3 regions of the Pseudomonas sp. ZY71 genome follow, and region 2 is predicted to be linked to each of the others. Evidence: predicted binding sites of a transcription regulator. Region 2 holds the regulator's gene; each other region holds the start of a gene.
What was found. The regulator sigma-54, encoded in region 2, starts transcription at its own class of promoters, with help from an activator protein. The targets are predictions, from matches to a motif close to ANTGGCATNNANNTTGCTNT.
Positions count from the first base shown of each region.

Region 1: a site for sigma-54 is predicted at 2,014-2,033, ahead of glnA (type I glutamate--ammonia ligase). Genes of this name have one in related genera too.
Region 3: a site for sigma-54 is predicted at 5,813-5,832, ahead of VY732_RS25180 (pilin). Genes of this name have one in related genera too.

Region 1 covers NZ_CP144274.1:376,187-386,394, forward strand. Annotated here, with positions in the region: gene VY732_RS01680 (DUF4124 domain-containing protein) at 1-230, opposite strand, end outside; gene glnA (type I glutamate--ammonia ligase) at 513-1,919, opposite strand; gene thiI (tRNA uracil 4-sulfurtransferase ThiI) at 2,248-3,702, shown strand; gene typA (translational GTPase TypA) at 3,842-5,662, shown strand; gene VY732_RS01700 (YkgJ family cysteine cluster protein) at 5,985-6,422, opposite strand; gene VY732_RS01705 (glycogen/starch/alpha-glucan phosphorylase) at 6,683-9,133, shown strand; gene VY732_RS01710 (DUF2339 domain-containing protein) at 9,388-10,208, shown strand, end outside.
Region 2 covers NZ_CP144274.1:1,025,243-1,035,450, reverse strand. Annotated here, with positions in the region: gene VY732_RS04410 (MlaC/ttg2D family ABC transporter substrate-binding protein) at 1-619, opposite strand, end outside; gene mlaD (outer membrane lipid asymmetry maintenance protein MlaD) at 631-1,098, opposite strand; gene mlaE (lipid asymmetry maintenance ABC transporter permease subunit MlaE) at 1,098-1,895, opposite strand; gene VY732_RS04395 (ATP-binding cassette domain-containing protein) at 1,895-2,704, opposite strand; gene VY732_RS04390 (KpsF/GutQ family sugar-phosphate isomerase) at 2,980-3,954, shown strand; gene VY732_RS04385 (KdsC family phosphatase) at 3,954-4,478, shown strand; gene lptC (LPS export ABC transporter periplasmic protein LptC) at 4,487-5,059, shown strand; gene lptA (lipopolysaccharide transport periplasmic protein LptA) at 5,046-5,591, shown strand; gene lptB (LPS export ABC transporter ATP-binding protein) at 5,591-6,316, shown strand; gene VY732_RS04365 (RNA polymerase factor sigma-54) at 6,504-7,994, shown strand; gene hpf (ribosome hibernation-promoting factor, HPF/YfiA family) at 8,068-8,376, shown strand; gene ptsN (PTS IIA-like nitrogen regulatory protein PtsN) at 8,388-8,852, shown strand; gene rapZ (RNase adapter RapZ) at 8,855-9,712, shown strand; gene VY732_RS04345 (HPr family phosphocarrier protein) at 9,728-10,003, shown strand; gene VY732_RS04340 (ZIP family metal transporter) at 10,098-10,208, opposite strand, start outside.
Region 3 covers NZ_CP144274.1:5,679,407-5,689,614, forward strand. Annotated here, with positions in the region: gene VY732_RS25160 (class I SAM-dependent rRNA methyltransferase) at 1-930, shown strand, start outside; gene VY732_RS25165 (DUF748 domain-containing protein) at 1,151-4,099, shown strand; gene VY732_RS25170 (DUF2845 domain-containing protein) at 4,099-4,395, shown strand; gene VY732_RS25175 (BON domain-containing protein) at 4,667-5,029, opposite strand; gene VY732_RS25180 (pilin) at 5,326-5,766, opposite strand; gene pilB (type IV-A pilus assembly ATPase PilB) at 5,992-7,692, shown strand; gene VY732_RS25190 (type II secretion system F family protein) at 7,695-8,912, shown strand; gene VY732_RS25195 (prepilin peptidase) at 8,914-9,786, shown strand; gene coaE (dephospho-CoA kinase) at 9,783-10,208, shown strand, end outside.

The DNA of each region.
Region 1 (10,208 bases), 650 kb from region 2:
TCGTAGGCGTTGCGCGCAGGCTCACGGTTGGCGGTTTCGGGCGCGGGTGATGCGCTGGGTGCCTGCGGCTCGACACGATTGAGCGGCGGTAACTCCACCGGCTGCGCCTGCACGCCGTCGGGCGAGTGATCGCTGTAGACCGTGTTGCCGTTGGCGTCGGTGTACTTGTAGATCTGCGCGGCGGCGGGCAGGGCGATCAGCAGCAGAATGTAGAGAAAGGTGCGACCCATGAAATCGACCGGGATTGAAAGCGATGGGGTGCAGCATAGGCCAGACGCGGCGGTTGGCCCAACTCGGTAAACATTCAGAGATCATTCAGACACCACAAATCCCCTGTAGGAGTGAGCCTGCTCGCGATGGCGTAGTGTCAGTCAGCATCACCTTCAATGATCCACCGCTATCGCGAGCAGGCTCACTCCTACAGGGATTTGCGTCGAGCCATAAATCGCAATAAAAAAGGCCTCCCGAAGGAGGCCTCTTTCACTCACGCCACGGAACGCGGCGCTACCGGATCAGCAGCTGTAGTACAGCTCATATTCCAGAGGGTGTACGAAGGTGCGAACCTTGATTTCTTCTTCCGATTTCAGCGCGATGTAAGCGTCGATGAAGTCGTCGGAGAACACGCCGCCCTTGGTCAGGAACGCGCGGCCCTTGTCCAGCTCTTCCAGGGCTTCTTTCAGGCTGCCGCAAACTTGCGGGATCTCTTTCGCCTCTTCAGGCGGCAGGTCGTACAGGTTTTTGTCGGCAGCGTCGCCTGGGTGGATCTTGTTCTGGATGCCGTCCAGACCAGCCATCAGCAGTGCTGCGAAGGCCAGGTACGGGTTGGCAGCCGGATCCGGGAAGCGTGCTTCGATACGGCGGGCTTTCGGGCTCGATACGTAAGGAATACGGATCGAAGCGGAACGGTTGCGAGCCGAGTAGGCCAGCATTACCGGAGCTTCGAAGCCTGGCACCAGACGCTTGTAGGAGTTGGTCGCCGGGTTGGTGAAGCCGTTCAGGGCCTTACCGTGTTTGATGATGCCGCCGATGAAGTACAGAGCGGTATCGGACAGGCCGGCATAACCTTCACCTGCGAAGGTGTTCTTGCCGTCTTTCCAGATCGACATGTGTACGTGCATGCCCGAACCGTTGTCGCCGTACAGTGGCTTCGGCATGAAGGTCGCGGTGCGGCCGTAAGCGTCAGCAACGTTGTGCACAACGTACTTCAGGGTTTGGGTTTCGTCGGCTTTCTTCACCAGGGTGTTGAACTTGACGCCGATTTCGTTCTGGCCGGCAGTCGCCACTTCGTGGTGGTGAACTTCAACGGTCAGGCCCATTTCTTCCAGTGCGTTGCACATGGAGGTACGGATTTCGTGGTCGTGGTCGAACGGTGGCACCGGGAAGTAGCCGCCTTTGACGCCTGGACGGTGACCTTTGTTGCCGCCTTCGATGTCCTGGTCGGACATCCACGAACCTTGCTCGGAGTAGATCTTGAACATCGAGCCGGAGATGTCCGACTTGAATTTCACCGAGTCAAAGATGAAGAACTCAGGCTCTGGACCAGCGAACACGGTGTCACCGATACCGGTGGCTTTCAGGTGTTCTTCGGCGCGCTTGGCGATCGCACGTGGGTCGCGGTCGTAGCCTTGCATGCTCGAAGGTTCGATGATGTCGCACACCAGGATCAGGGTGGCGTCTTCGGTGAACGGGTCGAGAACGGCAGTTTCGTCAACCGGCATCAGGATCATGTCGGAGGCTTCGATGCCTTTCCAGCCAGCGATGGAGGAACCGTCGAACATCTTGCCGACTTCGAAGAAGTCTTCATCCAGCGCATCGCGAGCCGGCATGGTCACGTGGTGCTGAGTGCCTTTGGTGTCCGTGAAGCGCAGATCAATCCACTTGACGTCATGATCTTTGATGAGTTGAACCGTCTTCGACATATGTCCTCCGGGTGGCTTCGGGCTTGGTAGTGGATGCCCTTGAATTTGGGTGATGCCGGCGCGAATACTCTGCCAAGGCAACCTGCCTCACAAGGGAGCAAATTGCATGCCAGTGCCCCAGCATGGGTTTTTTGCCCCAAATTCACGCTTATTAAGGCTTCAAACGCCTGAATGCTGAAAATCTCGCCCTCTAATGTAGCGTCTTGATTCGAAAATGACCTGTTTTGGTGCACGCAAAACCTTCTGCACATTAACTGGTTAAACCTTGAGCAATTTCCGCTATAATCCGCGCCCCCCTTTTTCGGCTGGCCGTTCGCGCGCTGTTTTCATGAAACTAATCGTAAAAGTCTTCCCCGAGATCACCATCAAAAGCCGACCCGTCCGGACGAAATTCATCCGCCAGTTGGCCAAGAACATCCGCACCGTGCTCCGTGACCTGGACCCGGCCGTGGTGGTGAACGGTGTGTGGGACAATCTCGAGCTGGAAACCCGCGTTACCGACGCCAAAGCCTTGAAAGAGATGGGTGAGCGCCTGACCTGCATGCCGGGCATCGCGCACTTTCTGCAGATCGACGAGTACCCGCTGGGCGACTTCGACGACATCACCGAGAAGTGCAAAGAGCACTACGGCGCTGCGCTGGCCGGGAAGATTTTCTCGGTGCGCTGCAAGCGTGCCGGCAAGCACACGTTCAGCTCGATGGACGTCGAAAAATACGTCGGCAGCAAGCTGCGCCGTGAGTGCGGTGCTGCCGGTATCGACCTGAAAGCGCCGGAAATCGAAGTCCGTATCGAAGTTCGCGACAAACGGTTGTTCGTCATTCACAGCCAGCACAACGGCATCGGCGGCTACCCGCTCGGCGCCCTGGAGCAGACGCTGGTATTGATGTCCGGCGGCTTTGACTCGACCGTTGCGGCCTACCAGATCATTCGTCGCGGCCTGATGACGCACTTCTGCTTCTTCAATCTGGGCGGTCGTGCCCACGAATTGGGCGTAATGGAAGTCGCGCATTTCATCTGGAAGAAGTACGGCAGCTCGCAACGCGTGCTATTTGTCAGTGTTCCGTTCGAAGAAGTGTTGGGCGAAATTCTCGGCAAAGTCGATAACAGTCATATGGGCGTCGTATTGAAGCGTATGATGTTGCGCGCGGCCTCCAACATCGCCGACCGTCTGCACATCGAGGCGCTGGTCACCGGCGAGGCGATCTCCCAGGTGTCGAGCCAGACACTGCCGAACCTGTCGGTGATCGACTGTGTGACCGACAAGCTGGTCCTGCGTCCGCTGATCGTGGCGCACAAGCAGGACATCATCGACACGGCCAACGAGATTGGCACCGCCGATTTCGCCCGGCACATGCCGGAATACTGCGGGGTCATTTCGGTCAACCCGAAAACTGCCGCCAAACGCGGTCGCGTTGAGCACGAAGAGAAAGAATTCGACATGGCAGTCCTCGAGCGTGCGCTCGAAAACGCCAAACTGGTGCCGATCGATCGGGTGATCGACGAATTGGGCCAGGACGTACAGATTGAAGAAGTCAGCGAAGCACTGGCCGGCCAGATCGTGATCGACATCCGTCACCCGGATGCCGCCGAGGATGAGCCGCTGGAACTCGCTGGCGTAGAAGTACAGACGATGCCGTTCTACGCAGTGAACGCTCGTTTCAAGGAGCTGGATCCGACTCGCCAGTACCTGCTGTATTGCGACAAAGGCGTGATGAGTCGCCTGCATGCTCACCATTTGCTCAGTGAGGGGCATGCCAATGTGCGCGTTTATCGACCGAGCTAAGTGCCCGGGGCTGTTTGCCTGTGGCCTGCGTCACCGGCCCCCCGACACCGCCGTCAAGCTGTAACGGCCATGCCGGACACTACTGCTAATCGCTGCCAAGACTTGTCAGCAAACCGAATCCTCTGATCGAGATACACAAGTGATCGAAAATCTACGCAACATCGCCATCATTGCCCACGTTGACCATGGTAAAACCACCCTGGTAGACAAACTCCTGCGTCAATCCGGCACTCTGGAGCGCAACGAGCTCAACGACGAGCGCGTGATGGACTCCAACGACCAGGAAAAAGAGCGCGGTATTACCATTCTGGCGAAAAACACCGCCATCAACTGGAACGGCTACCACATCAACATCGTGGACACCCCGGGCCACGCCGACTTCGGCGGCGAAGTTGAACGTGTAATGTCGATGGTTGACTCCGTTCTGCTGCTGGTTGACGCTCAAGACGGCCCTATGCCGCAAACCCGTTTCGTGACCAAGAAGGCTTTCGAAGCCGGCCTGCGTCCAATCGTGGTAATCAACAAGGTTGACCGTCCAGGCGCGCGTCCGGACTGGGTTCTGGACCAGATCTTCGACCTGTTCGACAACCTCGGTGCTACCGAAGAACAACTGGACTTCCAGGTTGTTTACGCCTCGGCCCTGAACGGTATTGCCGGTCTGGATCACACCGCCATGGCGGAAGACATGACTCCGCTGTACCAAGCGGTAGTCGACCACGTTCCGCCTCCGGCTGTTGACCGTGATGGCGCGTTCCAGATGCAGATCTCCGCTCTGGACTACAACAGCTTCCTGGGTGTTATCGGCGTTGGCCGTATCGCTCGTGGCCGCGTCAAGCCGAACACCCCGGTTGTGGCGATCGGTGCCGACGGCAAGCGCCGTAACGGCCGTATCCTGAAACTGATGGGTCACCACGGTCTGCACCGCATCGACGTTGAAGAAGCTGCAGCAGGCGATATCGTTTGCATCAGCGGTATGGACTCGCTGTTCATCTCCGACACCCTGTGCCACCCGGACACTGTCGAGGCGATGAAGCCTCTGACCGTTGACGAGCCAACCGTTTCGATGACCTTCCAGGTAAACGACTCGCCATTCTGCGGTAAAGAAGGCAAGTTCGTGACGTCCCGTAACATCAAGGACCGTCTGGACAAAGAGCTGCTGTACAACGTTGCACTGCGCGTTGAAGAAGGCGACACCGCTGACAAGTTCAAGGTTTCCGGCCGTGGTGAGCTGCACCTCTCGGTACTGATCGAAACCATGCGTCGCGAAGGCTTCGAAATCGCTCTGGGTCGTCCGGAAGTGATCATTCGTGAAGTTGACGGCGTCAAGCAAGAGCCGTTCGAAAACGTGACCATCGACATCCCTGAAGAAGCTCAGGGCAAGGTCATGGAAGAGATGGGTCTGCGTAAAGGCGACCTGAGCAACATGGTTCCTGATGGCAAGGGCCGTGTTCGTCTGGAATACAACATCCCTGCTCGCGGTCTGATCGGTTTCCGTAACCAGTTCCTGACCCTGACCAACGGTGCTGGCATCCTGACCTCGATCTTCGATCGCTACGACACCGTCAAGTCGGGCCACATGTCCGGCCGTCAGAACGGCGTTCTGGTTTCGGTTGAAACCGGCAAGGCACTGACCTACTCGCTGGAAACCCTGCAGGCTCGTGGCAAGCTGTTCGTAGAACACGGCCAGGAGATCTACAACGGTCAAATCGTTGGTCAGAACAGCCGCGACAACGACCTGGGTGTAAACCCAACCAAAGGCAAGAAGCTCGACAACATGCGTGCTTCGGGTAAAGACGAAACCATCGCTCTGGTTCCACCTGTTCGCTTCACCCTGGAACAGGCTCTGGAATACATCCAGGAAGACGAGCTGTGCGAAGTTACTCCTAAGTCCATCCGTCTTCGCAAGAAGATCCTGGACGAAAGCGAGCGTACCCGCGCTGCCAAGAAAGCCAAGGCGTAATTTAGCCCGAGCTTGAAAAAACGCCCCCGGTCGCGAGACCGGGGGCGTTTTTGTTTGTCTGGGGGATGTGCAGGTTGGGCCTTCAAGATCAAGAGCCCCTCACCCTAGCCCTCTCCCGGAGGGAGAGGGGACTGAATGGGGGATATTCGTGAGATGCACCGACTTGCAAGAATTCTGCTGAATCCATATCGATTTGGTGGGGCTGTACCGAATCCATAATCGACTGGGTGTTTCAGGTCGATGTATGGCGCCAGACACCTCACCCCAGCCCTCTCCCTCCGGGAGAGGGCTGGGCGGGCGGCGTTCCGATGAGGGTTGGCTTTTAGAACTTCTCGATCGCGCGGAAATTCTGCTCGCGCACGACTTCCTTCGGCTTGTACGCGCAATACCCCGGCCGCGGGCCGATCTTCGGGTGATTGCGGCAGGTATCCGGGCGTTTGTCATAAATGGTGCACAAGCGGCTCTTACGATCCAGGTAGTAGCAATCGTTGTTGCTCATGCGCTGCAGGGTAAAGATGCCGGACTTCTGATTGAAGCGTTCAACCAGACCTTCCTTTTGCAGACGCTTGGCGATGTTCTTTGGCGGATCGCCCAGTTCGAACTCGTCGACCACGCCGATACGCACCAGATCCTTGATCTTCACCTCAACCGGCAGCGTGCAGCAGCTGGACACGCAGGAACCGCACATCGGGGCTGAGTATTTCGCCCACGTATCGAGACGATCGATCTCGGCGGCGGCAATCAGGTTGGGCTTCATCATCGGGAGTTACCAGGTGTGTATGCATCAGGGCGCGCGATCATACCGGGACTGGTGGATTTTTGAACAACCTTTCGCCAGATTTTTTCTGCGTGCAGGCACATTGCCGGACAATTCGGCACGGCCCCTGCATTCATTAGCTCACTCGCCAAGGTAATGCCGGGCTATCTCACAGTCTCAGGAAATACTGCCGAACCGGAGCCGCTACCGTCGGTCAGACCGTCTAGGCTCAGACAATTCCCCGCTCGCTCGAGGTCCTATCGATGACTCAAGAACCACTAGTTCGCGAAGCAGAGGTGGCCGCATTCCGCGACGCCGTCCTGACCAAACTCACCTATGCGGTGGGCAAAGACCCCGATCACGCCTTCGACCATGACTGGTTCGAAGCCATCGCTTTGGCTGCGCGTGATCACATGGTCGAGCACTGGATGGACCACACCCGGCAGATCTACCGTAAAGGCCAGAAGCGGGTGTATTACCTTTCGCTGGAATTCCTCATCGGCCGTTTGCTCTACGACAGCCTCAGCAACCTCGGTCTGCTCGACGTCGCCCGTGAAGCGTTGACCGAACTCGGTGTCGACCTGGAGCGTATTCGTTTACTGGAGCCCGATGCTGCGCTTGGCAACGGCGGCCTCGGTCGTCTGGCCGCATGCTTCATGGAAAGCATGTCGACCCTCGGCATCGCTGGACACGGATACGGCATCCGCTATGAGCACGGTTTGTTCCGCCAGGCCATTGTCGATGGCTGGCAGCAGGAGCAGACCGAGCACTGGCTGGATTTCGGCAACCCGTGGGAGTTTGAACGGCCGGAAGTCGTCTACTCCATCGGCTTCGGCGGCAGTGTCGAAACCGTCACCGATGTCAGCGGCAAATCCAAACAAGTCTGGTCGCCGGCAGAGACCGTCCGCGCGATTGCCTACGATACGCCGGTGGTCGGCTGGCGCGGGGCGAGCGTGAACACGTTGCGCCTGTGGCGTGCTCGCGCCATGGAAGATTTGCACCTAGAGCGCTTCAACGCCGGTGACCACTTGGGCGCGGTTGCTGAAGTGGCCCGCGCCGAAAGTATCTCCCGCGTGCTTTACCCGGCGGACAGCACCGAAGCAGGGCAAGAGCTGCGCCTGCGCCAGGAATACTTCTTCGTCGCTGCTTCCTTGCAGGATCTGCTGCGCCGCCATCGCAACATGCACACCTCGGTGCTGACCCTTGGCGATCACGCAGCCATCCAGCTCAACGACACCCACCCTTCGATTGCCGTCGCTGAACTGATGCGGCAATTGGTCGACGTCTACGATGTGGCGTGGGATGCGGCGTGGCAAGTCACCGTCGACACGCTGTCATACACCAACCACACGCTGCTGCCAGAAGCGCTGGAGACCTGGCCGGTGGGTTTGATGGAACGCATGCTGCCGCGACACATGCAGATCATTTACCTGATCAACGCTCAGCACATTGATTCGCTGCGGGCCAAAGGCATTCACGATTTCGACGTGCTGCGTGCGGTGTCGCTGATCGAAGAAGACAACGGTCGCCGGGTGCGCATGGGCAACCTCGCGTTCCTCGGTTCGCACAGCGTCAACGGTGTGTCTGGCTTACACACGCAGTTGATGCGCAAAACCGTGTTCGCCGAACTGCACAAGCTCTACCCGGAGCGGATCAACAACAAAACCAACGGCATTACCTTCCGCCGCTGGCTGTATCAGGCCAACTCCGAACTGACTTCGATGCTGGTCGACGCGCTCGGCCCGGATCTATTGGATAACCCCGAAGAGCGTCTGCTCGATCTCGAGCCGTTCGCCGAAAAAACCGCGTTCCGCAAAGCCTTCGCCGAGCAACGTCTGCACAGTAAAAAGGCTTTGGCCTATCTGATTCACGAACGGCTGGGTATCGCGGTCAACCCGGCGGCCATGTTCGATGTGCAGGTCAAACGGATCCACGAATACAAACGCCAGTTGCTCAACCTGATGCACACCGTGGCGCTGTATCAGGCGATCCGCGCCGAGCCGGAAGTCGATTGGGTGCCACGCGTGAAGATCTTCGCCGGTAAAGCCGCGGCGAGTTATCACCAGGCCAAACTGATCATCAAGCTGACCAACGACATCGCTCGGGTGGTCAACAACGACCCGACGGTGCGTGGTCTGCTGAAAGTGGTGTTCCTGCCCAACTACAACGTCAGCCTGGCGGAGAGCATCATTCCGGCGGCGGACTTGTCCGAGCAGATATCCACCGCCGGTTTCGAGGCCTCGGGCACCAGTAACATGAAATTCGGCCTCAACGGCGCGCTGACCATCGGCACGCTGGACGGCGCCAACGTCGAGATGTGCGAACGCATCGGGGCCGAACACATGTTTATCTTCGGTCTCAGCGCCCAGCAGGTGGAAGCGCGTAAACAAAACCACGAGTTCAGTGCGTTGCCGGACATTGCTGCGTCGCATCGTTTGAACGATGTGCTGCAAGCGATTCGCGGCGGGGTGTTCTCGCCGGATGACACCTCGCGCTATACCGGGCTGATCGACTCGCTGGTGGATTACGACCGCTTCCTGGTCTGCGCCGATTTCGACTCCTACTGGGAAGCGCAGAAGCGTGTTGAAGCGCACTGGCATGATTCCAACAACTGGTGGCGTTCGGCAGTGCTCAATACGGCGCGGATGGGCTGGTTCTCCTCGGACCGGACGATTCGCGAGTACGCCACGGATATCTGGAAAGCGCTGGAGTAACTTTCCGCAACAAATGTGCGCAAGGCCCAACGTTTGTTGGGCCGCATCGATATACTGAGCGCCGGTTACCGGCTGCTCCAGTCACCACCAATCCAAAGTGGGAGCGAGCCTGCTCGCGAAGCGGTTGTCATGTTAAACAGAAATGTTGCCTGACAAACCGCTTTCGCGAGCAGGCTCGCTCCCACAGGGTTTGTGCCTAGACTGAAGCAATCGCCGGACTCGCCCCGTCTTGGGGCTGCTTAGGGATATCGACCATGCAATGGATGTTCATGTTGATCGGGCTGGTGCTCGGCTGGCTGCTCGACGAGTCGTTCAGTGATGCGTTATTAGGCGCGTTGCTGGGGCTGGTGATCGGGCAGACGATCCGCATCGCGCGACTTGGCTCGCAGGCGATGGAGCAGCAACGTCAACTTGAGCAGGCGAAGGTCGCTTTGCAGGGCGTCGAGCAACGTCTGTTTTTACTGGAAGGCGCGCCCATTCATGCCGCGCCACCACCGAGTGCGGTGCCGGTTACCGAGCCTGTCGTCGAATCTATCAAAGCCGCCGAAGCAGCCCCGGCCCCCGAACTGGTCTGGGAACTGCCGCCCGAACTCGAACCGATTTCCGCCGTCGCCAGTGAAACCAGTCAACCGCTGCCCGCTGATGTCTGGCGCCTCGACGCCGTCACGCCCGAACCATCAAAACCCGCCGAACCCCGTGGCCCGAATCTGATCGAACGCGGCATCAGTGCTGCGCGCAACTGGTTGTTTGGCGGCAACACCGTGCTGCGCGTTGGCGTGGTGTTGTTGTTCTTCGGCTTGGCGTTCCTGTTGCGCTATGCCACCGAAGGCATGGTCGTGCCGATCGAATTGCGTTACGCCGGTGTCGCGGCGGCCGCGTTGGGCCTGCTCGCGCTGGGTTGGTGGCTGCGTCGGCGCAACAGCAATTACGCGTTGATGCTGCAAGGCACCGGGATCGCGGTGCTGTACCTGACGGTGTTTGCGGCGATGCGTCTGCACCCGTTGCTTGATCCATCGGCCGCGCTCGGCCTGCTGGTGGCGGTCACCGTTTTCTCGGCGATCCTCGCCATCACTCA
Region 2 (10,208 bases):
CTTCCTTGGCCTTGGCCACTTCACCGGCCCAACCATTGATGGTCTTGTCCAGGTCGTTGCCATTGCGCTGCATCGCGTCGGCGAACTGATCACGGAACAGCTTGCCGATGTTGATGCCGTTGATGATCACGTTGCGCAGTTTCCACTCGCCGTTGATCTTCTCCAGTGTGTACTGCACAGGATAGATTGCGCCGCTGCTGCCCTTGACGGTCATGTTGACGCTGGTGCGGTCGCCCGATTCGTCCTTGGCAGGATCAACAGTAATGCCCTGGTTGTTGTACTCGAGCAAGGCATTACCGTAGAACTGGAACAGGCCTTTCTTGAAGTTTTCCTGGAAGGTCTGCATCTGCGCCGGCGTGGCCTTGCGCGAATACTTGACCGTCATAATACTCTTGGAAATGCCTTCGGCGTCCACCACTGGCCCGACGATGCTGTTGAGCGCCGCGTAGAAATCCGTCGGATCCTGCTTGTATTTCTCTTTGTTGGCAGCCAGGTCGGCCAGCAACCGGGTGGTAGTGTCCTGCACCAGTTCATGCGCGGATTGCCCAGGCGCAGCGTTAGCCATCAGTGGCAATGCCGCGAGCAACACCAACAGGCCACGTCGCAAGGTAGAAATCATTCAAAAGCTCCTCATTTGGCGTCTTTGCTAACGGTATTGAGCAGGAATTTACCGATCAGGTCTTCCAGTACCAGTGACGACTGGGTGTCGTGAATGGTTCCACCATCCTTCAGCGGTTTGTCTTCCCCGCCGACGCTGATACCGATGTACTTCTCGCCCAGCAGACCAGCGGTCAGGATAGACGCTGTGGAGTCAGTCGGCAGGTTGTCGACCTTTTTATCCACTTGCAGGGTGACCCGACCGGTGAAGCTGTCGCGATCCAGATCGATCGCCGTGACCTTGCCGATGGTCACACCGGCCATGGTCACTTTGGCTCTGACCGTCAAACCGGCGATATTGTCGAAATAGGCATACAGTTTATAGGTGTCGGTGGTCGACGTCGGAGACAGACCACTGACCCGCAAAGCAAGCAGCAACAAAGCCAGGATCCCTGCCAGCAGGAACAGGCCGACACCGATTTCCAGGGTGCGGTTTTGCATCAGAAATCTCCAAACATCAAAGCAGTCAGAATAAAGTCCAGGCCGAGCACTGCCAGCGAGGCAAATACCACGGTCTTGGTGGTGGCGCGACTGATGCCCTCGGAAGTGGGCTCACAGTCATAGCCTTGGAATACGGCGATCCAGGTCACGACAAAGGCGAAAACGATACTTTTGATTACGCCATTGAGCACGTCACTGGTGAAATTCACGCTGTTCTGCATGTTCGCCCAATAAGAGCCTTCATACACACCCAGCCAGTCGACGGCCACCCACGAACCGCCCCAAATCCCGACCACGCTGAAAATCATCGCCAGCACTGGCAGGGAAATGAAACCGGCCCACAGGCGCGGGGCAATTATGTACTTGAGCGGATCGACGCCGATCATTTCCAGACTGGAAAGCTGTTCGGTGGATTTCATGTTGCCGATCTCGGCGGTCAGCGCCGAACCGGCACGACCGGCAAACAACAATGCCGTCACCACCGGACCGAGTTCACGCAACAGGGTCAGTGCAACCATCTGCCCCACCGCCTGCTCCGAACCGTAGCTCGACAGAATGCTGAAGCCCTGCAGCGCCAGCACCATGCCGATGAAGATCCCGGAAACGACGATGATCACCAGCGACATGACGCCGACTGAATGCAGCTGCTTGACCAGCAGACTGAAACCTCCGCTGATCCCGCCACGCCCCAGCAAGGCATGAAACAGGAACAGCGTCGCACGACCGAACACCGCGACGGCGTCGATCGCCGCCTCGCCGAACCGGCGCACGCGTTCTATTAATGAAATTCTGCGCATCAGCGCTTCCCCAGAAGATCTGCGCGGTAATCCGTCGCTGGAAAATGGTACGGCACCGGGCCATCGGGATCGCCGGTCATGAACTGACGGATACGCGGCTCGTCCGAGTTCATCAACTCGTCCGGCGTACCCTGCCCCAGCACCTGACCATCACCGACAACATAGATGTAGTCGGCGATGCTCGCGGTTTCAGCCAGATCGTGGGACACCACGATACTGGTAATCCCCAGCGCATCGTTGAGCAGACGGATCAATCGGACCAGCACGCCCATGGCGATCGGGTCCTGCCCGACGAACGGTTCGTCGTACATGAGGATCTGCGGATCGAGCGCAATCGCCCGCGCCAGTGCGACGCGGCGTTTCATGCCACCGGACAGCTCGTCCGGCATCAGCTCGATGGCACCGCGCAGACCAACCGCCTGCAGTTTGAGCAGGACGATGTCGCGGATCATTTCTTCCGGCAGATCGGTATGAACACGCAGGGGGAAAGCCACGTTCTCGAATACATCGAGATCGGTGAACAGCGCGCCGCTTTGAAACAGCACACCCATGTGCTTTCGCGCATCGAACAGATCGCTGCGCGAAAGCGCAGGCAGGTTCTGGCCGTTGACCCAGACTTCGCCGCTGGCAGGGCGCAATTGTGCGCCCATCAATCGCAGCAGCGTGGTCTTGCCACACCCGGAAGGCCCCATGATGCCGGTGACCTTGCCGCGCGGGATGCGAATATCGACGTTATTGAAAATGCTGCGCGCACCGCGCTTGAAGGAAACTCCCTTCAGCTCGACCGCGTAGGCGTTATCGGCACTCATCTAAACTCCTTGCGATGCAGCCTCTCACTCGGACGCCTGTCTTTACTTAAAAAGTACGTACATCCCGGGCAGGCCGAACTGGCGGCGAACTATATCACTGCAAAGGCTACGCGCCCAAGGCTTGTACCTGCCTGAGTTCGGCGATATGACAGGTGCGCAGGCTCTTTTGCCGGGTTTTGGTAACCAGGAATGACAAAGCACGACGAACTAGCGTGAGGCTTTGCAACATAACCGCTATAATCGCCGCCTTTTCATCGGGCTAAACGATTTCTGACATGAGCCAATCCAGCGATCTGATTCAATCGGCACAACGCACCATCCAACTCGAAGTGGAAGCCGTACAAGGCTTATTGCCCCATATCGACGCCGATTTCGTACGCGCTTGCGAGATAATCCTGAACAGCAAGGGCCGTGTAGTCGTGGTCGGCATGGGCAAATCAGGACACATCGGCAACAAGATTGCCGCCACGCTGGCCAGCACTGGCACTCCGGCCTTTTTTGTTCACCCGGCCGAGGCCAGCCATGGCGACATGGGCATGATCACCCGCGACGACGTGATCCTGGCCCTGTCGAACTCCGGCTCGACCAACGAAATCGTCACGCTGCTGCCGCTGATCAAGCGCCTTGGCATCCAGCTGATCAGCGTCACCGGCAACCCGCAATCGCCGCTGTCCAAAGCTGCCGAAGTCAATCTCAACGTGCACGTCGAGCACGAGGCCTGCCCGTTGAACCTGGCGCCGACCTCTTCGACGACTGCGGCCCTGGTCATGGGCGACGCCCTCGCCGTCGCGCTGCTTGAGGCCCGCGGCTTCACCGCCGAAGACTTCGCCTTCTCCCATCCTGGCGGTGCCCTCGGCCGTCGCTTGTTGCTGAAAGTGGAAAACGTCATGCATTGCGGTCAGGCGTTGCCGCAAGTACAACGCGGCACATTGCTCAAAGACGCGCTGATGGAAATGACCCGCAAGGGCCTGGGCATGACCGTCATCCTTGAAACTGACGGTAAACTGGCCGGGATCTTCACTGACGGCGATTTGCGCCGCACACTGGATCGCAGCATCGACATTCGCAGCGCCACCATCGATCAGGTGATGACGGCCCACGGCAAGACGGCCCGGCCGGAAATGCTGGCCGCCGAAGCCCTGAAAATCATGGAAGATAACCGAATCAACGCTTTGGTAGTCGTAGACGAGGAAGATCGCCCGGTCGGCGCCTTCAACCTCTCCGATCTGCTGCGCGCAGGAGTCATGTAATGAGCAACGATCTGCTGCAACGCGGCAAAGCGATCAAACTGGCGGTTTTCGACGTCGATGGCGTCCTTACCGACGGGCGCCTGTACTTTCTTGAAGACGGTAGCGAATTCAAGACCTTCAACACCCTCGACGGTCAGGGCATCAAGATGCTGATGAACGCCGGCGTGCAGACCGCCATCATCAGCGGCCGCAAAACGCCGGTGGTCGAGCGTCGAGCGAAAAACCTCGGCATCCCGCACCTGTTTCAGGGGCGCGAAGACAAATTGGTCGTTCTTGACGGCCTGCTGGAGCAACTGGGCCTAAGCTATGAACAGGTCGCCTACCTCGGTGACGACCTGCCTGACTTGCCGGTGATTCGCCGTGTAGGCTTGGGCATGGCCGTGGCCAACGCGGCCGACTTCGTCCGCGAACACGCCCATGGCGTTACCCGAGCCCGCGGTGGTGAAGGTGCCGCCCGCGAATTCTGCGAACTGATCCTGCGCGCCCAAGGCCACCTCGATGCGGCCAACGCCGCGTACCTGTGAGCCAAGCCATGTTCAGCAAAAAATTTCGTAACTTCCTGCTGTTCGGCTGCATCGCTGCGATTTTCGCAGCGGTCGGCTACTGGAATATCAGCCCGGAACGCTTTCTCGACAAACCACCGGTCACCTCGGTGGAAACGCCTATCGACTGGTATGCAACCAACACGCATACCCTGCAATACCTGCCGGATGGCAAGGTGCAGTATGAAATGACGTCCGAAAAAGCCGAGCACGTGAAGGCAACCGACGTCACGCTCGTGACCAAACCCGACCTGAACATGTATCGCGGAACGGAATTTCCGTGGCACGTGACCAGTGAGCGCGGCGAAGTGAACTCAGGCGGCACCGAAGTCGAACTGATCGATTCGGTACGCGTTGCGCGCACCGATGAAAAGAAGCGTGACATCCTGATCACGTCCACTCGCATGACCGTGTTCCCGCAGCAGGAATATGCGCAGACCGAGCAACCCGTTAGAATCGACGGCGCTGGCGGTGTATCGACTGGCGTTGGAATGAAAGCGTACCTGAAGGAAAGCAGGATACACCTGCTATCGAACGTAAGAGGACAGTATGAGGCTCGTTAAAACCCTCCCTATTTTGCTCAGTCTGGGCGCAGCACTGGGAAGCGTGAGCGCCTGGGCTCTGCCGAACGATCAGCAGCAACCTATCCGCATTCAGGCCGACGACGCCCAACTGGATGACAAGAACGGCATCGCCACCTACAAGGGCGACGTGATCATCACCCAAGGCTCGATGAAGGTGACCGGTAATACCGTGACCATCACCCGCACCCCGGCCGGCGATATCGACGTGGTGACTTCGGTGGGCAACCTTGCCTACTTCGAACAACTGCAGACCGCTGGCGACACCAAGCCGGTTCAGGGCTGGGGCGTGACGATCCAGTACCATGCTGCGCAGAATCGCGTCGTGCTGATCGACAAGGCCAAGGTTGTCGACAAGGACAACAACACGACGCAAGGCGAGAAAATCGTCTATGACACCGTGAAGAAACTGGCCAGCGCCGGTCGCGCTACCGGCAGCAAGGTTACCGAGGCGCGTCCGCGCATCGATATGGTGATCCAGCCGAAGAAGAAAACCGACGAGAAAACCCAGTAATGGCAACTCTGAAAGCTCAGCACCTGGCCAAGGCCTATAAAAGCCGCCAGGTCGTGCGTGACGTCAGCCTGTCGATCGACAGCGGCCAGATCGTCGGCCTGCTCGGCCCGAACGGTGCCGGCAAGACCACCTGCTTCTACATGATCGTCGGCTTGGTACAGGCCGATCAGGGCCGCGTACTGATCGATGATCTGGACGTCAGCCACCAGCCGATGCACGGCCGTGCAAAGGCCGGGATCGGCTATCTGCCGCAAGAAGCGTCGATCTTCCGCAAACTGTCGGTGGCCGACAACATCATGGCCATCCTCGAGACCCGTCAGGAACTCGACAAGGCCGGTCGCCGCAAAGAGCTGGAAAGCCTGCTGCAGGAATTCCACATCAGCCACATCCGCGACAACCTCGGCATGAGCCTGTCCGGTGGTGAACGCCGCCGGGTGGAAATCGCTCGCGCGCTGGCAACGGCACCGAAATTCATCCTGCTCGACGAACCGTTCGCCGGTGTCGACCCGATTTCGGTCGGCGATATCAAGCAGATCATCCACCACCTCAAGGCCAAAGGCATCGGTGTGCTGATCACCGACCACAACGTTCGTGAGACGCTGGATATCTGCGAAACCGCTTACATCGTCAACGATGGTCAGTTGATTGCCGAGGGCGATGCAGAAACCATCCTGGCCAACGATCTGGTCAAGGAAGTGTATCTGGGCCACGAGTTCCGCCTGTAAGCGCAACAGTGCCCGGTGCGCCGCCCGGGCGCTGTATCGATTCAAGCAGGATTTAATACGCTTTAATTGTTACAGCGCTCTAGGCAAACACTTCAGTTTCAGGCATATAATTTGCTTAAGTTTGGCGCTCCGGCGCCCTGTAGTGGATGGCGCATAGCGCCGGCGAATAAGGTGTTAAGCCCCTGCCATGAAACCATCGCTAGTCTTGAGAATGGGCCAGCAGCTGACGATGACACCGCAGCTGCAACAGGCCATCCGCCTGCTCCAATTGTCGACCCTGGATCTGCAACAGGAAATCCAGGAGGCGCTGGAATCCAATCCGATGCTCGAACGCCAGGAAGAAGGCGACGACTTCGACAATTCCGACCCCATGGCCGACAACGCCGAACAGAAGCCCACCGAAATCCAGGAACCCTCCTATCAGGAAACCGCGCCGACGGTGGACAACCTCGAGGACGGCGAATGGAACGAGCGCATCCCCAACGAGCTTCCGGTCGACACGGCCTGGGAAGACGTCTACCAGACCAGCGCCAGCAGCCTGCCCAGCAGCGACGATGACGAGTGGGATTTCACCACACGCACGTCCGCCGGCGAGAGCCTGCAAAGCCACTTGCTGTGGCAGCTGAACCTTGCACCGATGTCCGACACCGATCGCCTGATCGCCGTGACCCTGATCGATTGCATCAACAATCAGGGCTACCTGGACGAAACCCTCGAAGAGATCCTTGAGGCGTTCGACCCGGAACTGGACATCGAACTGGACGAAATCGAAGCCGTCCTGCACCGCATCCAGCAGTTCGAACCGGCCGGCATCGGCGCGCGCAATCTCGGCGAATGCCTGCTGCTGCAATTGCGCCAGTTGTCGGCCAAGACACCTTGGCTGGCTGAAGCGAAACGTCTGGTCAGCGATTACATCGACCTGCTCGGCAGCCGCGACTACAGCCAGTTGATGCGGCGCATGAAGCTCAAGGAAGACGAACTGCGTCAGGTCATCGAGCTGGTGCAAAGCCTTAATCCGCGCCCGGGTTCACAGATCGAATCAACCGAAGCCGAATACGTCGTGCCCGACGTGATCGTGCGCAAGGACAACGAACGCTGGCTGGTCGAACTCAATCAGGAATCGGTGCCACGCCTGCGCGTCAACGCCCAGTACGCTGGTTTCGTCCGCCGCGCCGACACCAGTGCCGACAACACCTTCATGCGCAACCAGTTGCAGGAAGCCCGCTGGTTCATCAAGAGCCTGCAGAGCCGCAACGAAACCCTGATGAAAGTTGCCACCCAGATCGTCGAGCATCAGCGCGGTTTTCTGGAGTACGGCGACGAAGCGATGAAGCCATTGGTCCTGCATGACATCGCCGAAGCGGTCGGCATGCACGAATCGACGATTTCACGGGTGACCACGCAGAAATTCATGCATACCCCGCGCGGTATTTATGAGCTGAAATACTTTTTCTCCAGCCACGTCAGCACCTCCGAAGGCGGCGAATGCTCGTCCACGGCGATCCGCGCGATCATCAAAAAACTGGTTGCTGCGGAAAATCAGAAAAAGCCGTTGAGTGACAGCAAGATCGCTGGTTTACTGGAGGCACAAGGCATTCAGGTGGCTCGCCGCACCGTCGCCAAGTACCGCGAATCCCTCGGGATCGCGCCTTCGAGCGAACGCAAGCGGTTGATGTAAGCCACGTTACAGCGTTCCAGTGGCAGGCTATCCAGCCTGCCGCTTTATGCACTGGCAACGAAGGAGAAGCTGTATGCAAGTCAACATCAGTGGACACCAACTGGAAGTGACCGAACCTCTGCGCGACTACATCAATGAGAAACTTCAACGATTGGAGCGCCATTTCGACAAGATCACCAACGTGCAAGTCACGATGTGCGTCGAAAAGCTTAAGCAGAAAATCGAAGCCACCTTGCATATTCCCGGCAGCGAAGTGGTCGCCAACGCAGAAGATACTGATATGTATGCTGCGATCGACTCACTGACCGACAAGCTGGATCGCCAACTCAAAAAGCATAAGGAAAAGACCCAAAGCCTCCTCCAGGGCGCGACAGGTCGATAACCCCCCATTCCATGATCCGACTTGAAAGTATCCTGACCCCCGGCCGTTCCCTTGTGAACGTGCCGGGCGGCAGTAAAAAGAAAGCTCTCGAACAAATTGCCAACCTGATCGCCCGCGAAGTGCCGGATCTGGCCATGCAGGATGTCTTCGAGGCGTTGATTGCCCGTGAAAAACTCGGTTCCACCGGTTTTGGTAACGGCATCGCCATCCCCCATTGCCGCCTCAAGGGTTGCCAAGCGCCGATCAGCGCGCTGATGCACCTTGACGCTCCGATCGATTTCGACGCCATTGACGGCGCTCCGGTTGACCTGCTGTTTGTTTTGCTGGTCCCGGAAGCCGCCACCGATGCGCATCTGGAGTTGCTACGTCAGATCGCCAGCATGCTGGATCGTAAGGAAGTGCGCGAAAAGCTGCGTAGCGCACCGAGTAGCGAAGCCTTGTATCAGGTCGTCCTGAGCGAGCAGAACGGGCATTAATCATGCGTTTGATCATCGTCAGCGGCCGTTCCGGCTCGGGTAAAAGTACGGCTCTGGATGTCCTTGAGGACAACGGCTATTACTGCATCGACAACCTGCCCGCAGGCTTGCTGCCGGAACTGGCCGAACGCGCGCTGATTCACACTGAGCTGGCGCAACCGCTGGTGGCCGTATCGATCGATGCGCGCAACCTGCCGAGTCATCTGACGCGCTTTCCCGAGTTGCTTGAAGATGTCCGGGCCAAGCACATCCAGTGCGATGTCCTGTATCTGGACGCCGACGAAGAAACCTTGCTCAAGCGTTTCTCCGAAACCCGCCGTCGCCACCCGCTGAGCAACGCCAATCGCTCGCTGGCCGAAGCTATCCAGGATGAAACCGCCCTGCTCGGCCCGATCGCCGACCTCGCCGACCTGAAGATCAACACCACCAATCTGAACCTGTATCAGCTGCGCGACTCCATCAAGCTGCGCCTGCTGAATCAGCCGGAGCCGGGCACCGCGTTTCTGGTCGAGTCATTCGGCTTCAAGCGCGGCATGCCGGTGGATGCAGATCTGGTGTTCGACGTGCGCTGCCTGCCCAATCCGTACTGGAAGCCGGAACTGCGTGCGCAATCAGGTCTTGATGCGCCAGTGGCCGAGTACCTGGCCGCACAGCCGGAGGTCGAAGAAATGTTCCAGGACATCTTCACCTACCTGCACAAATGGTTACCGCGCTTTGCCGCGAGCAACCGTGCCTACGTCACCATTGCCATTGGCTGCACCGGCGGACACCATCGCTCCGTCTACCTGACCGAACGCCTGGGTCAGGCCTTGCAGAAAACCCTGAAGAACGTCCAGGTTCGCCACCGCGACCTCACTTAAAGGATTCACACCGCGATGCCTGCTCTGGAAATCGAAATCATCAACAAGCTGGGCCTGCATGCCCGCGCATCGGCCAAGTTTGTCGGGGTGGCCGGGCAGTATCCGGATTGCTCGATCAGAGTGGGCCGCACGCCAGACACCACGGTTGACGGTAAAAGCATCATGGCAATGATGATGCTGGCGGCTGGCAAGGGCACCAAGATCTATTTGAGTACTGAGGGCGAGAAAGATCAGGAAGCGCTGGATGCGCTGGTGGCGTTGATCAACAACTATTTCGACGAAGGTGGCTGACAGCCAAAATCAAAAGATCGCAGCCTTCGGCAGCTCCTGCATTGGAATGCGTTCCCTGTAGGAACTGCCGAAGGCTGCGATCTTTTGATCTGCTTCAGCCCAACGCCGTATCCATCACCATCATCAGACAAAACCCGATCAACAGGCCAAGGCTGGCCAGTTTGTCATGACCATGGCGTCGTGATTCCGGGATGACCTCGTGGGT
Region 3 (10,208 bases), 2.0 Mb from region 2:
TATCGGCTGTTCCACGGCAGCCAGGAAGGCGCCGGCGGCCTGACCATCGACCGCTACGGCCCGCAACTGCTGGTGCAAAGCTTCCACCAGACGCTGGAGCGGGAAGACCTGCTGCAACTGCACGCCATGGTTAATCAGAGCCTGGGGCTGGAAACCTTGCTGGTCTACAACGACCGCTCCCGTGGCAACTCGCGTATTGACCGTGAAGACAGCGTCTATAAGGCTGACGAGGCGGCGCTGGCCGATCTGGTTGGCCACGAATGGGGTCTGAACTACCGGGTGCGCGGTCGCCATGCCGGACAAGATCCGCTGCTGTTCCTCGACCTGCGCAATACGCGTGGCTGGGTCAAGGATCACGCCAAAGGCAAATCCGTGCTCAACCTGTTTGCCTACACCTGCGGCGTCGGCCTCAGTGCCGCCGCTGGCGGCGCGAGTGAAGTGTGCAACCTGGATTTCGCCGAGGGGAATCTGGCGGTCGGCCGTGAAAACGGTCTGCTCAACCCGCAATTGCCGGAGATGCAGTTCATCCAGTCCGATTACTTTCCGGCAATCCGGCAACTCGCCGGTCTGCCGATCAGCCAGCGTCGCGGGCAGAAACTGCCGAGCTACCAACGCCTCGATCAGCGCCAATACGATCTGGTCCTGCTCGACCCGCCCGCGTGGGCCAAGAGCGCATTCGGCACCGTCGACCTGCTGCGCGACTATCAGAGCCTGCTCAAACCGGCCCTGCTGACCACCGCCGACAACGGCGTGCTGATCTGCTGCAACAACCTGGCGAAAGTCAGCATGGACGACTGGCGCGAGCAGGTCCTGCGCTGCGCCGAAAAGGCTGGCCGGCCAGTGCGCGAGTGGAGCGTGATGACCCCGGGTGCCGACTTCCCGTCCATGGACCAGCAACCGCCGCTGAAAACCCTGATCCTGCAGCTCTGAATCGCTCGCACGGCTGACAACTGTCCAATGTGGGAGCGAGCCTGCTCGCGAAAGCGGTGTATCAGCCAACAGATAGAGTGACTGATAGAACGCCTTCGCGAGCAGGCTCGCTCCCACATGGAAAGCGTTCCTACAGAAGAATCTGAACAATCCTGCTCCATGCGAGGTACTTCGGAACCAGAATCGCGTGCCATACTCCAAGGCACTCCGATTCAGACAGATGAAGCCGCACATGCCCAAAGGATTGATTCGCGCAATTGGCGCCTTGTTGACTGCTCTGGCCCTCTACAGCCTGCTGGGGTTTCTGATTTTGCCGGGCATCGCCCTGCGTGTGGCCAATCAACAACTGGCCAATTACGCGACAGTGCCTGCGCATATCCAGCGTATCGAGCTCAATCCGTTCAGCCTTGAAGTCACCCTGTGGGGACTGGTCATCGGCGAGCCGGGCAAGGAACAGATCGGTTTCGATCGCCTGTACGCCGACCTGCAAATCGACAGCCTGTGGACCAAAGCCCTGCATCTGGCCAACATCGAGCTGGACAAGCCGAAGACTGAAATCCTTTTCGCCAAAGACGGCAAACTCAACCTGCTCGGCCTGTTCAATGTGCCGGCCAGTGAGCCGACACCGGCCGATCCGGATGCCAAGCCCTTCCCGCTGCGCATCGACAACATCAAACTGGCCGGCGGCGTGGTGCACTTTGAAGACGTGCGCCCGAGCGAGCCGATCGAATTCCTCTACGACGACCTCAGCTTCGAACTGAAAAACCTCAGCACCCTGCCCGAAGACAGCGCCGACATGACCCTGGTCGCCATCGGCCCCGCTGGCGGCCGGATCGACTGGAGCGGTAATTTCAGCCTGATCCCGTTCACCTCCGAAGGCACCCTCAAAATCACCGACGGCAAGATGAAAGCCTTCTGGCCCTACGTGCGTGACTCGGTGCCTTTGGTACTCGAAGACGGCGTGATCAGCCTCAGCAGCGAATACAAACTCAATCTGTCGAAAGAAACCGAACTGCAGTTGAACAACGTGGCGGTGAGCATCGCGCCGTTCGCGATCAAGGCCCCCGATGGACGCCCGTTGGCGAAGCTCGAACGTCTCGACGTCAGCGAAACCTCGGTCGATCTGGCCAAACAGCAAGTGGTGGTCGGCAAGATCCGCAGCAACAAACTGGAAACCTGGGCAGCGCTCGAAGCCGACGGCCAACTGGACTGGCAGAAACTGTTCGCCAGTCAACCGTCGAAACCCGCCGCCAAAGCCGCCGCAGAACCGGTGAACACGCCGGCCGCTGCCGACTCGCCGAAAACACCGCCCGCGCCGAGCAAACCATGGCAAGTGCTGCTCAAAGACGTGCAATTGCGTAACTACACCGTGCATCTGGCCGACCGCTCGGCCACACCCGCCGTCGCCCTGGATATCACCCCGCTGAACGTCGATCTGCAGGATTTCGACAGCCTCAACGGTTCGCCCTTCAAACTCAAGCTCGACAGCGGTGTGGGCAAACAAGGCAAGATCATGGCCGACGGCACGGTCAATCTTGCCCCGGTCAACGCCCAGCTCAACGTGAAGACCCAGGACATCGACCTGCGTGTCGCGCAGTCCTACATCAATCCGTTCATTCGCCTGGAACTGCGCAGCGGCATGCTTGGCAGCGATCTGAAGGTCAATCTGAAGAGCACCGAACCGCTTGCGCTCAGCGTCACCGGGCGCGCGCAGATCGATCAACTGCACACCCTCGACACCCTGAAAACCCGCGACTTCCTCAAGTGGCAGCAAGTGGTGGTCGAAGGCCTGAATTATCAACACGGCGACAGCCTGTCGATCGACAAGATCAACCTGTTCCAGCCGTATGCGCGATTCATGATCAACGATGATCGCACCACCAACATCGATGATCTGCTGATTCCACAACCCGCCGACAGTGGCGCGAAAAGCACCGCAGCGAAACCGGCCAGCAACGAAAAACCGCTGGGTATTCACATCGGTGGCATCGCCATCAATGACGGCTCGGCCAACTTCGCCGACTTCAGCCTGACACCGAACTTCGCCACCGCAGTGCAACAGCTCAACGGCCAGATCGGTACCATCGACAGCCGTCAGGCCAAACCGGCCAGCGTCGACATCAAAGGCAAGGTCGACCGTTATGCACCAGTAACCATCAAGGGCGCGGTCAATCCGTTCGACCCGATGGCCAGCCTCGACATCGCCACCAGCTTCAAACGCGTCGAGCTGACAACACTGACGCCCTACTCCGGCAAATTTGCCGGCTACCGTATCCGCAAGGGCCGGCTCAACCTTGACCTGCATTACCTGATCACCAAGGGTCAGCTCAAAGCCGAGAACAAGGTGGTGGTCGAGCAATTGCAGCTCGGCGAAAAAGTCGACAGCCCGGACGCCGTGAGCCTGCCGCTGAAACTGGCGATCGCCTTGCTCAAGGACGTCGACGGCAAGATCTCCATCGAACTGCCGGTCACCGGCGACTTGAACAATCCACAGTTCAGCGTGATGCCGATTGTCTGGCAGACCCTGCGCAACCTGATCGTCAAAGCCGCTGCCGCACCGTTCAAGATGATCGGCGGGCTGATCAATGGCGGCGGCTCGGAAGACCTCGGCACCGTGTCGTTTGCGCCGGGTTCCAGCGACTTGAGCAAGGATGCCGAAGCGGCGCTGGTCAAACTGTCCCAGGCACTGAAGGAACGTCCGGCACTGCGTCTGGAAATCGAAGGCACAGCAGCGAAGAGCAGTGACGGCCCGTTGCTCGCCGAGCAGCGTCTGGAGCGCGAATACCAATACAACTACTACAAGATGCTCCAGCGTCGTGGCGATAAAGTCCCGGCTCAGGCGTCGCTGCTGCAAGTGCCGGAGGGCGAGAAAGGCCCACTGCTAGAAGGCATCTACCGTACTCGTCTGAAAACCCAGCCACCGGCCGAATGGAGGGATCTGGGCAAGGAAGAACGTACGGCGAAGATGCGCGAAGGCGTGATTCAGTTCTGGAGTGGCAGCGATGTACTGCTGCGTCAGTTGGGTCAGGACCGTGCCAGCAGCATCAAGGATTATCTGGTCGATAAAGGTCAACTGGCAGACGACCGCGTGTACTTCATCGACGCCAATCTTGGCGAGGCCGAGAGCGACGGCCGCGTGGTCACGCAAATGCATCTGGATGCCGAGTGATGAAACTGCAGTGGCTGGCCTTGATCGCAATGACGCTCGCGGCCAGTCACGCCTCGGCGTCCGATACGCTGCGCTGCGGCAGCCAACTGATCAGCCTTGGCGACCGCTCCAGCGAAGTCCTGCAAAAGTGCGGTGAACCGGTCAGTCGTGATGTGCTCGGTTACAAGCGCAGCGCCAATCGCCGCGAGGAGTTTCAGGTCGAGGAATGGACCTACGGCCCGAGCAACGGCATGTATCAATACTTGCGCTTCGAAGGCAATCGCCTGCGGCAGATCAACAGCAAGCGCGGTAACTAAACCAACACCGATTCCCCCTGTAGGAGTGAGCCTGCTCGCGATAGCGGTCTGTCAGCTAATCAAATTGCTGACTGACTCACCGCTATCGCGAGCAGGCTCACTCCTACATTTGTTTTGTGTTGCCCCTGAAATAGAACAGGCCCCGGCACAAGTGGCGGGGCCTGCAATGGTCACATCCGTGTGACCGTTCGCATGAACTCTAAAGTTGCGGCAGACGTATTGCTCGGCCCGTCTGTCGCGCCTTCTCCCGGTCCAGGCGAGAAGTCATGCCTTACTCGGCTTTCAGGCCGTCAGCGGAGACCGCTTTAACGCCTTTGATTTTCTTGGTGATGTTCACTGCGGTGGTTTTCTGAGCTTCGGTAACGGCTACAGTCGACGACAGCGACACAACACCTTTGTTGGTTTCTACTTTGATGTCAGTGCCTGGGATGCCTTTTTCGGTGACCAGGTCGCTTTTGACTTTGGTGGTGATCCAGGTATCGGAAGTAGTTTCTTTAGCCTTGGTCATTTCACCGGCGGCCAGAGTCATTGGAGCCTGAGTAGCCTGGGTGGATTGTGCGAATGCACCGGAAGCCATGGTCAGGGTCAGCGCGGTAGCGGTAGCAGCAGCGGCAGTGATAGCGAACTTCTTCATACGAGTAACTCCTGTTTTTCTGGAAAGTCTGCTGGTTGTCTTGTCAGCAGGGTTACCAAGGTAGTTGCGAACGCTGTGCCAACTTTTTATCCATAATAAAAATCTTTAAAATCAAACACTTAGCCAAAAACCCAAATTCCGGTTTCATGCAATTTGCATGACTTGCAGATAAATCGCATGCAAGTTGCGGTTTTTTGGAAAGTTCCTAAGACGCTGAAATTATTGAAGCTTTTATTTATCGCCAGACCAAGAAAATGCCCCGTAAACGGGGCATTTTTAACAGATCGAATGATCGATCAAGTACCGCTGCCTGGGCAGCCTTTAGGGGCGTAGTCGGCGTTCACGGTTGATGCACAACTCCAGACACCCGCTGCCGAGCCAGTCCCGGAAGAGCGGGTTAGCGTGATCGTTTTGCCCAACACCGGAGCTGGTGCGTTAGCGAGCGTGCAAACGATGCTGCCTGCCCCGGAAGACGCAGTACCTGACGCCGCTACGGTGCCGCAGTTGGTGGTGGTGAAAGTGGCGCTACCGGTGACGTTCGTCAGGCTTGGATCGGTGCCTTGGTTAATGGTGTCTTCAAACGGAATCTTCAGTGCACTGATTTCCGCCAGACCCGCCGTGACCTTCGCCCGCGCTTGATACTTGGTGTACTGCGGCAAGGCGATAGTCGCCAGAATCCCGATGATCGCCACCACGATCAGCAGCTCGATCAGAGTAAAACCTTGTTGTTTTTTCATAGACACGCTCCATGCATGAGTCGAAATCTCATGATCTGCAAGGGACGCAGCATAGGCCATGCCAATGCCTCCAGCCCCCGCCCACTGGGCGCAAAGCGTGTACAACGCCATTTCCTACAACATGCAACCGCACTATCTGACACTTTTTGTCACCTGCACCCTCCGTGTTTGGCGCTGTCACTTGACTAGGCTATAAGTCATGAACTGCAAGCGTGCGGAATCCCCATGAATGACATCGCTCTGAGCGGTCTGGCCAAGCAATTGGTCCAGGCCGAACTGCTCACGGAAAAAACTGCCCAGCAGGCCTGGCAACAGGCCCAGCGCAATCGCCTTTCGCTGGTCAGCTATCTGGTGCAGAACAAACTGGTGAAAAGCTCACAGGTCGCCGAGATCGCCTCCGAGCATTTCGGCATGGCGTTCCTTGATCTCAACTGCCTGGACAAGGAAACCCAGCCCAAGGGACTGGTCAGCGAAAAACTCGTGCGCCAGCACCATGCCCTGCCTTTGTGGCGGCGCGGCAATAAACTGTTCGTGGGGATTTCCGACCCGAGCAATCATCAAGCGATCAACGACATTCAGTTCAGCACCGGCCTGAGCACCGAAGCCATTCTGGTCGAGGACGACAAGCTCAGCGACGCCATCGAGAAATTCTTCGACACCCACGCCAGTGGTCTGGAGGACATGGCCGATGTCGATCTCGACGGGGTCGATGTCGAGTCCATCGACGACAGCAAGCAAGACGCTATCGGCGGGCTCGACGCCGACGATGCGCCGGTGGTGCGTTTCGTTCACAAGATGCTGCTCGACGCGATCAAAAGCGGCTCATCCGACTTGCACTTCGAACCTTACGAGAAGAACTACCGGGTACGGGTGCGCACCGACGGCATCCTGCGCGAGGTGGCCAAGCCACCGATTCAACTGGCCGGGCGCATCGCCGCACGCCTGAAAGTCATGGCCAGCCTGGATATTTCGGAACGGCGCAAACCGCAGGACGGGCGGATCAAGATGCGTCTGTCGAAGAGCAAATCGATCGATTTCCGGGTCAACACCCTGCCGACGTTGTGGGGCGAAAAAGTGGTGATCCGGATCCTCGACCCGTCCAGCGCGCAGATCGGTATCGACGCCCTCGGCTATGAGCCCGAGCAAAAGGATCTGTACATGGCCGCACTCAAGCAGCCACAGGGCATGATTCTGGTCACCGGCCCCACCGGTTCGGGTAAAACCGTGTCGCTCTACACCGGTCTGAATATCCTCAACACCGTCGACATCAATATCTCCACCGCCGAAGACCCGGTGGAAATCAACATGGAAGGCATCAACCAGGTCAACGTCAATCCCAAGCAAGGGCTCGACTTTGCCCAGGCACTGCGCTCATTTCTACGGCAGGACCCGGACGTGATCATGGTCGGCGAGATCCGCGACCTGGAAACCGCCGAGATCGCGATCAAGGCTGCGCAGACCGGTCACCTGGTGCTCTCGACCCTGCACACCAACAGCGCTGCGGAAACCCTCACGCGTCTGCACAACATGGGCATTCCCGGTTTCAACATCGCCACCTCGGTCAGCCTGATCATCGCCCAGCGCCTGGCGCGCAAACTGTGCAGCCACTGCAAGAAAGCCATCGAAATCCCGCGCGAAACCTTGATCAAAGAAGGCTTCCCCGAGGAACGCATCGGCCATTTCACGATCTACGAGCCGGTCGGTTGCGATCACTGCAACGGCGGTTACAAGGGACGCGTGGGGATTTATGAAGTGGTGAAAAACACACCGGAGCTGCAACGCTTGATCATGGCCGAAGGCAACTCGCTGGAAATCGACAGCCAAATGCGCCGCGACGGCTTCGACGACCTGCGCACCTCCGGGCTGCACAAGGCCATGCAAGGCATCACCAGCCTTGAAGAAATCAACCGGGTCACCAAGGACTGAACATGGCGGTCAAGGCAGCGAAAATCAGTATTTATGCCTGGGAAGGTACGGACAGGAAAGGCAGTAAAGTCACCGGTGAACTAAGTGGACAGAACCCGGCACTGATCAAGGCACAACTGCGTAAACAGGGGATCAATCCCGGCAAGGTACGCAAGAAGTCCGCCTCGTTGCTGAGCTTTGGCAAACGCATCAAGGCTCAGGACATCGCTCTGTTCACCCGGCAGATGGCGACCATGATGAAGGCCGGCGTGCCGCTGCTGCAGTCGTTCGACATTATTGGCGAGGGTTTTGAGAACCCGGCCATGCGCAAGCTGGTGGACGAGGTCAAACAGGAGGTCGCGGCCGGTAACAGCTTCGCCACGGCCCTGCGCAAAAAGCCGCAGTATTTCGACGAGCTGTATTGCAATCTGGTCGATGCGGGCGAGCAGTCCGGCGCCCTCGACACCTTGCTCGAACGTGTCGCGACTTATAAGGAAAAAAGCGAACGGCTCAAGGCCAAGATCAAGAAAGCCATGACTTACCCCTCCGCCGTGGTGCTGGTGGCGGCAGTCGTGACCGGGATCCTGCTGGTCAAAGTGGTGCCGCAGTTTCAGTCGGTTTTTTCCGGTTTCGGCGCTGAGCTGCCGGCCTTCACCCTGATGATCATCAGCCTCTCGGAATTCATGCAGCAATGGTGGTGGGCGATTCTCGGCGCGCTGGTCGCGGCGATTTTCGGCACCCGTCACGCACTGAAAACCTCCCAGGCGCTACGTGATCGCAAAGACACCTGGCTGTTGAAACTGCCCTTGGTCGGCACGCTGATGTACAAGTCAGCGGTAGCCCGCTTCGCTCGAACCCTGTCGACCACGTTTGCTGCCGGTGTGCCATTGGTGGAAGCGCTCGACTCGGTGGCCGGCGCTACCGGCAACGTGGTGTTCAAGCGTGCCGTGCTGCGCATTCGCCAGGACGTCTCGACCGGCATGCAGCTGAATTTTTCGATGCGCAGCACCGGGGTCTTTCCCAACATGGCCGTGCAGATGACCGCGATCGGCGAAGAGTCCGGCGCGCTGGACGAGATGCTCGACAAGGTCGCGGGGTTTTACGAAGAGGAAGTGGATAACATGGTCGACAACCTCACCAGCCTCATGGAGCCGTTCATCATGGTCGTGCTGGGGGTAATCGTCGGTGGGCTGGTGGTGGCCATGTATCTGCCGATTTTTCAACTCGGCTCAGCGATCTGACATGCCTATCGACGAACTGTTCGCTCTGTATCCGCTGGCCTTTGTCTTCACCGCCCTGCTGCTGGGTCTGGTGGTCGGCAGCTTCCTCAACGTGCTGATCTGGCGCCTGCCGAAAATGCTCGAACGCGATTGGCGCCAGCAAGCCCACGACGTGCTCGGTTTGCCCGGCGAAGCGCCACTGCCGACTTACAACCTGATGCTGCCGCACTCCGAGTGCCCACATTGCGCCCATCGGATTCGCCCGTGGGAAAACATTCCCCTGTTGAGTTACCTGTGGCTGCGCGGGCGTTGTTCCGCGTGTGCTGCGCCCATCAGCAAACGATATCCGCTGACCGAACTGGCTTGCGGGCTGCTCTCTGCCTTCATCGCCTGGCATATCGGCTTCGGTTGGTCGGCATGCCTGCTGATTGTCCTGACGTGGGGTTTGCTGGCAATGAGTCTGATCGACACCGAACATCAACTGCTGCCCGATGTGCTGGTGCTGCCGTTGTTGTGGCTGGGGTTGATCGTCAACAGCTTCGGCCTGTTCGTGCCCTTGCACGATGCGCTGTGGGGCGCGGTGGCCGGTTACCTGGCGCTGTGGTCAGTGTTCTGGCTGTTCAAACTGCTGACCGGTAAGGACGGCATCGGCCACGGTGATTTCAAACTGTTGGCGCTGCTCGGCGCTTGGGGAGGCTGGCAGATTCTGCCGCTGACGATCCTGTTGTCATCGCTGGTCGGCGCCATTATCGGGGTGATTTTGCTACGCCTGCGCGAACAGAAAAGCTCGACGCCGATCCCCTTCGGCCCCTATCTGGCAATTGCCGGCTGGATTGCCTTGCTCTGGGGTGGTCAAATAACCGACTTCTATTGGCAGTCTGTCGGTTTGAAATGAATACCCCTGTGGAAAAACCCTGGATTCTCGGCCTAACCGGCGGCATCGGCAGCGGCAAAAGCGCGGCGGCCCAGCACTTCATTGATCTGGGTGTCCACGTGGTGGATGCCGATCACGCGGCGCGCTGGGTGGTAGAACCGGGGCGTCCGGCGCTGGCAAAGATTGCCGAACACTTCGGCCCTAGTGTTTTGCAGGCCGATGGCACACTGGACCGCGCGGCCCTGCGCAAGCTGATCTTCGAAGAGCCGGAGCAACGGCGCTGGCTCGAAGCCCTGCTGCATCCGTTGATCGCCGAGGAAATCGCTCATCATCTGGCGCTGGCAAAATCGCCTTACGCGATTCTGGTTTCGCCGCTGTTGATCGAATCCGGGCAATACGCGATGACCCAGCGCATCCTGGTGATCGACGCCCCGCAACAATTG